Regions from separate parts of the Vreelandella hamiltonii genome, predicted to be linked through region 1. Evidence: predicted binding sites of a transcription regulator. Region 1 holds the regulator's gene; the other holds the start of a gene.
What was found. The regulator FliA, encoded in region 1, starts transcription of late flagellar genes. The targets are predictions, from matches to a motif close to CTAAAGTTNNNNNNNNNNCNGCCGATA.
Positions count from the first base shown of each region.

Region 2: the regulator FliA is predicted to act here: its motif matches at 1,842-1,868, upstream of fliD (flagellar filament capping protein FliD).

Region 1 is NZ_BMXO01000021.1:51,456-54,867, reverse strand. Features, by position in the region: gene IE061_RS17030 (sensor domain-containing diguanylate cyclase) at 1-74, opposite strand, end outside; gene IE061_RS17025 (OmpA/MotB family protein) at 98-769, opposite strand; gene IE061_RS17020 (motility protein A) at 774-1,592, opposite strand; gene IE061_RS17015 (RNA polymerase sigma factor FliA) at 1,632-2,336, opposite strand; gene IE061_RS17010 (flagellar protein FlhE) at 2,363-2,776, opposite strand; gene IE061_RS17005 (hypothetical protein) at 2,858-3,412, opposite strand, start outside.
Region 2 is NZ_BMXO01000012.1:1,005-4,416, reverse strand. Features, by position in the region: gene IE061_RS12310 (flagellin N-terminal helical domain-containing protein) at 1-53, opposite strand, end outside; gene fliD (flagellar filament capping protein FliD) at 334-1,734, opposite strand; gene fliD (flagellar filament capping protein FliD) at 1,971-3,314, opposite strand.

The DNA.
Region 1 (3,412 bases):
TGAACCTGCCGCACGTCGGTATCCAGTACCAAGACAGCGCCAAAGGACTGCAGTCGAGAATGATGCGTCGACACGAAGATAGCCTCGAGATAGTGCTTTACCCCTCGACCTGCTGTTTGAGCAGCAGTTCAACGCGTCGGTTGGCAGCTCGCCCTTCCGAGGTAGCGTTACTTTCCATGGGTTGGGTGTCGGCATAGCCAACCGCCCGCATACGAGAAATGGCGATACCCTGACGCTCCAACTGGCGCACCACGGCAATGGCGCGACCCGTGGAAAGCTCCCAGTTAGAGGGAAAGCGCGGGGTGGCAATGGGCACGTTATCGGTATGCCCTTCCACCGATATTTGGCCTTCGAACGTTTGGAGTACTGACGTGAGACCTTCTAACACGATCAGGCCCTGAGGCGTTAGCACATCGCTACCACTGGAAAACAACAGGCTGTCGTCGATGCGCAGGGTGATGCCCTCACGACCCTGCGAGACACTGACCCCAGGAATATCCAGCCCCGCCATCTGCGACTGCACACCGTCGTGACGTGGATGAATACCGGTGGCCAATGAGGCCAACGGCATGGCCATGATGGCACTGGCCGGCCCCATGGCATCGCTCTCCCTCCCTTCGCCACCGCCAGGAGGCGTCAGCGCCAGCAAGAGCACGAACAGGGTAATCAGCAGCGTCAAGACGTCCAGGTAACTGGTCAGCCACCCTTCATCGTCCTCGCTTGCTGCCGCAGGCAGCTCCAGCGCATGCCGTGCATCCTGGTTGAGCATGGGGCTACCCTTTCTTCAGCGCTGGGTCGGCATCCGGGCGCGGCTTGACGCTCGCATCACGAATTTCATCGTGGTAGTTGGCCACGAACGAGTTCAGCGTTTCTTCGATGAACGACGGCAGGCGACGCTTGGTAATCAGTGAAATGCCTTCCAACACCATGTTCATGGTGATCAACCGCTCTTCGGTGCGCCGCTCCAGCTTGACGGCAATGGGTTTGAAGACCAGATTGGCCAGCAAAATACCGTAGAACGTGGTGAGCAGCGCCACGGCCATGCGCGGACCGATCACTTGCAGATCGCCCGCATCCATGACTTCCAGCATGTTGACCAACCCCACCAGCGTACCGATCATGCCGAAGGCCGGCGCATAGGTGGCCATGGTGCGGAAAATCTGCGCTTCGGCATGCTCACGCGCTTTCAGCCGTGCGATCCGCCAGCGCAGCATGTCGAAAATTTCATCTTCCTTGGTGTTGGCAATCACCAGTTGAATACCGGTGCGCAGAAACGGGTTGCGCGTATGCTCCAGCTCCCGCTCTACCGCTCGGACATCGCCCTTGAACCATAACCGCGACATGGCCACCAGCTCGCCGATATCATCGCGCACATAGGTGTTCTCGCGGCGGAATACCAGGCCTACCAGGCGCACTACTCGCAGTACCTCCTTCAAGGGGTAGCTGATGAACGTCGCCGCCAGGGTACCGGTAATGACGATGGCCAGACCAGGCAAGTTGATAAAGCTTTCTGGCGACTCTGCGGTAAAGAACAGCACGCTTATCAACAACAGCATGCTGGCAAATATGCCGATCAACGTAGAGGGGTTCATCAACGGCTCCTTGCCGGTTAACGTGAGAGGATAAGAAGGTCAATCGTGGTCGCTCAAGCGGGCACGAAGGCGGCTGACGGCCTGGCTATGCAGTTGCGATACCCGCGATTCGGTGACGCCCAGTACCGCCCCCACCTCTTTGAGGTTCATCTCTTCCTGGTAATACAGGGCCATCAGCAGTTTTTCACGCTCGGGCAACGCCTCGATCGCTTCGATCAGAGTGTGCCGCTGCTGCTCGTCGAGCAGTTGTTCGAAAGGACGATTGGCGCTGCCTTCGTCCCCGGCTGGCTCACCGCCATCGGCCACCAGTTCCTCGAAGGGCAGTAGCTGCCCGCTATTGGTGTCGTTGAGCAGCTGTTGATAGTCGCTCAGCGGCATCTCCAGCTCACGGGCAATTTCCACCTCTTCAGGGGGCCTGCCCAGCGTCTGCTCCAAACGGCGTACGGTTTCATCGACTGCGCGGGCAGAGCGGCGCACGCTGCGCGGCAGCCAGTCCCGAGTGCGCAGTTCATCCATCATGGCGCCCCGAATGCGTTGGCTGGCGAACGTGGCAAACGTCGCGCCCTGTGCGGCATCAAAGCGTCCTAGCGCCTCCAGCAAGCCCACCATGCCCGCTTGAATCAAATCATCCAGCTCGATACTGGCGGGCAACCTGACCTGCAGTGTCAAGGCCTGACGTCTCACCAGTGGCATGTATTGAGTTAACAGCTCACTCTGCTTGATCCTGCCTTGTGCTGTATACATCCTATTGCCTCACGGCTAAACGATCTTTACTGATAATTCACGATGACCTGAAGCCCCTGTACGCGCACGGGCCGTTGCCCCGGTGACAGCGCAAAGCGCAAATGAAGCGGCGCGTTGGCTTCCAGACCTGCCAGTGCCATGGTGCTGCCACGCATGCCACTCAGGGGCACGCATTGTGCAGGATGGCACAGCCAGGCGTTGACAGGCGCATGGGCCGGCGCCTCGAAACGCCATTGCACCCTCGCCAACGTCGCGTCGCCCAGCGGTATGCCCGCCGGAGGTCTGATGGCCTGGCTGCTGCTCGCCCGATCGCTCATGGCCACCATCACCGCGGGCATTTGACTGCTCCAGCTACCTGTCGCTGCCCGCGCCGATTCACCCACAACCAGCGATAACACCAGCACCCACGCGGCGCTGGAGAGAAACACGCTCCATGTCACTGTTGACCACTTTGCGGTGTTGATCAATGTTCGTAGCAACATCGTCTGTAGAGGCATTGCCGGTCCCTTGTCATGGGGTCATCAACGAGCCAGTAGCAACAGCTCTATTTGCAAATAGTGCGCAGCGGCATCACGCAGGTTGTTCAGCAAGCCCTGACGCGGGAGGTGCGGCTCGTGCAGGGCCAGCAGGCGGCGCGGCCCCCCTTGCTCACGCATCTGGCGTAGGGCACGGTACATGCTCGCGAAGGCCTCGGCGTCACTGCTCACCCATAGCGCCCAGTGAGGGTGATGCGCCAAGGCAGCCATCGACCCTGCCTCGGGGCTTGCCACCTTGACGTCCCACTCCTGAGGATCGCCCGCCCACTGGCGCCCCAACGATGCCCACTGCGCCAAGCGACCTTTGACCTTGTCGACGTGCAGGGCACCCGCTGAGCTCAACCCCACAATGACCAGTGTGCGTGTCGGGCGGGGGGCCGCTACGCTCGCTGCCGCACTTGCGACCTCCTTGGGAGCGGTTTCCGAAGCGTCCGTGCCAACGTTCGTTTGCGCCACTTCCTTGTCTGAAGTGGAAGTATCGACACTCGGCGCGTCGGCCGCAGGCTCGTCGGGTTGCTCGCCTCGCTGCTGGCGCTGCAA
Region 2 (3,412 bases), on a different contig from region 1:
GACAGATTGGACTGGCCAATCATGGAAGTGATGTTGGTATTGATCACTGACATGTGATTCTCCTTGCGTGTGAACTGGCCGTCAGGCCCGCTATTCGGCTGCTTTTTGCGCCGTTGTATTAATTAACGGCAAGGGGGGAAGATTCTTTAGGAAGAAGGGCAAAGATTTGTGTAATTTTTGGTAACTGGAGGAGTGGTGCTATGTGGTGATGGGGGTAAATCGGTCGCGGGCTGAAGCCGCCTCCCACGGTGGCTTTCAGTCTGGTTCGTGCCCAGGTTGACTGTGTTATAGATGTGCCCCCACAAAGGGGGGCTGGGCACGTATTGGGATGGGTTAGCGCTTGCGACCTAGCTGGTAGTCCAGTGCGTCGAACTGCTGGGTGAGGTAGCTGCTCATGCTGTTCATCTGGGCGATCATCGCGTCTAGCTGGCTGAACTGGGTGCGGTAGCGGGCAATGGTGCCTTCAATGGATTTTTCCATGCGCTCGAAGCGCTCGCCCAGGCTTTTAATACGGTTTTCAGCACCGCTAATGGCCAGCTTCACTACCCCGTTGTTGCCGAGCATCTGCTCTACGGTGGTGTTTAGCTTCCCTGCCATTCCGTTCGCTGTGGTATCTCCCGCGAAGAAGTCACTTAGCGCCTGGGGGTTATTGGCCACCAGGTCGGATAGCTTGTCGTCATCCACTGCCAGCTTACCGTCACGCTGCAGGGTAATGCCTAACTGGTTCAGGGTGCCCAGCTCGCCACCTTCCACACCACCGGTCAACACGCTACGCAAGCGACTTTCAATGGTGCGCACGGTGCTGTCGCCAACCAGTTCGCCTGCGGTTTCGCTGTCGCCGGTAAAGCTGGTGAGCTTGGCAATGGTGCCTTTCAGGTCGTTGAACGCTTTTACGAAGCCGTTAATGGCTTCGCGCTGCTTGAGGGTGTCTCGTTCGACAGTAATGGTGCTGGTGGCGGTTTCGCCATCGGCAATGCTGAGTTCGGCCAGGTTCAGCGTGACCCCTTGAATGGCACCTTCTATTTGGTTGTTGGCACTGCTAATGGAGATGCCGTTGACCGTGAGCGCGGCATCCTCACCGGCTCGCTTGGTGGCGGCATCTTCAGCAAAGGGCCCTGCCACGGTTACTGCCGGGTCTTGGCTGGTATCGACAAAGCTAAAGCTGGCGATAGAGGCATCCGCGCCGGTGTTTTTAGAGCTGAGCGCCAGCCGGTAGCCTTGGCCATCGTTGATGATGGTGGCGTTTACACCTGCATCTTTATTGGCGTTAATGGCATCGCGTATCGCGGAAAGGCTGCTGCCGGGGGCGATATCAATATCCACAGAGTCCGCACCGCCAAAATCCAGCCGTAGGGCCGTTGCGCCTTGCAGGTCCAGCGCGGTGTCTCGGTCAGTCACACGGGTTGAGGCAAGCGTGCCAGAGGTGGCTAACTGCGATACCTCTACCCGGTAGCTACCGGGCAGCGCACTGGCGGAGGTAGTGGCTTTAATGGCATCGCCACGCACGTTCGCGGAAAGGCTTTGGTAGAGCTTTGGGTCGTTGAGTTTCGCTACAGCATCTTGAAAGCTGTTTAGCGATGTTTGCAGCTGGCCGTAGGCAGAAATCTTATCCTGCTGTTGCTCTTTTTGGCGGGTAATCGGCGCGAGTTTGCCCCGCTCCGCTTCTTGAAGCTGATCCAACAAGCCGGTGAGATCCAGGCCAGAGCCAACGCCTAGAGAGGTTATTGTCGCCATACCGTCGTTCCTCGGTGCAAAAGGCTAAACCCATGCGCGATGAACGCGCTTGTGTCGTCGCTCCTGAAGGGGGGGGGGTTAAGCAGAGCGATCAAATATAAAGTCATTATCGGCGCATCAGCGGAAAACTTGAATGGGGTGAGTGTTTTTTTAAGCTTTGCCTGCACGCAATAAAGTATGCCAGTTACAAAAACGCCTACTGTTTTCAGCAGGCGTAATGTAAGGCGGGAAAGCGCTTAGCGGCGGCCCAGTTGGGCGTCCAGCGCATCGAACTGCTGGGTCAGGTAGTCGCTGGTCTGGTTCATTTGGGCAATCATGCTGTCTAGTTGGCCAAACTGGGTGCGGTATCGTGCAATGGTTTGCTCGATGGCTTTCTCCATGCGCACATAGCGTTCGCCTAGGGATTCTACGCGGTTTTCAGCCCCGCTGATGGCCCCTGCCACGGCACCATTGGTGCCCAGCAGTTGCGTTAGCGTCTGGTTAACCTGGCCGGCCATCCCTGCATCGCTGGCATCGCCTGCAAAGAAGGTGGAAAGCGCCTCCTGGTTGTTGGCAATGGCATCATCTAACTTGTCACTATCGACGGCCAAAGTGCCATCGCGCTGAAGGGTAATGCCGATATCGCTCAGCATGGAAAACTGGCCTTCCATACCACCGCTTAACACGCTGCGTAAGCGCGATTCAACTGTGCGCACGGCACTGTCGCCGTTCAACTCGCCAGCCACGCCGCTTTCAGGGTTGAAACTGGTAAGTTCTCCAATGGTTCCTTTCAGGTCGTTATAGGCATCCACAAAGCTGGTGATTGCTTCGCGCACGGCGCGGGTGTCTTGTTCTACGGCCACGGTGCTGGTGCCTTCTTCTTGCAGGTTGAGCGTGACCCCTTGAATGGCGCCTTCCACTTGATTAGTGGGGCTGGTGATCTCAACGCCATTGACATTGAGCAGGGCATTTTGACCAGCTTGCACCACATCGGTAGCCAGCTCACTGCCGAAGGCGGTGCCAAAGGCCACGCCTTCAATGGAAGCCGCAGCCCCCGTCTGAGTAGAACTCAATGCCAGGCGGTATGCTTCACCGTCGAAAATAATCGACGCGGAGACGCCGCTGTCTTGCTGGGCATTGATGGCATCGCGCACGTCTTCCAGCGTGCTATTGGCACTGATAGCCACGTTGACATCGTCCTGGCCGGCGAAGCTTAGGGTCAGGGAGGTGTCTTCTTCGGTCAGGGCTACCGTGGCATCCGGCACGGAGGTGGTGGCCAGCGTGCCTGCGGTAGCGAGCTGGTCGACAGTGACGTTGTAAGCGCCTGGCTGGGCTTCACTATCAGCGGCGGCCGTAATGGCGCTGCCACCAACGTTGGTTGAAAGGCTTTCGTACAGGGCGCTGTCGTTAAGCGCTGCGGCTGCACTTTGAAACTGAGACATTGCGCTCTGCAGCTGGCCGTAGGCGGAAATTTTTGTTTGCTGAGTTTCCAGTTGTCGCTCGATGGGTTCCAGCTTACCCCGCTCGGCTTCTTGCAGTTGGTCTAGCAAGCCGTTGAGATCAAGCCCTGAACCGATACCCAGTGATGAAATGGAAGCCATACGTTACCGTCCTTTTTGAATACGCCCTATTTCCTGCTCCGACGTCAATGAATCATCTAACAATGTGTTGTATCAGTAATAACCTTCGGCCATTTAAC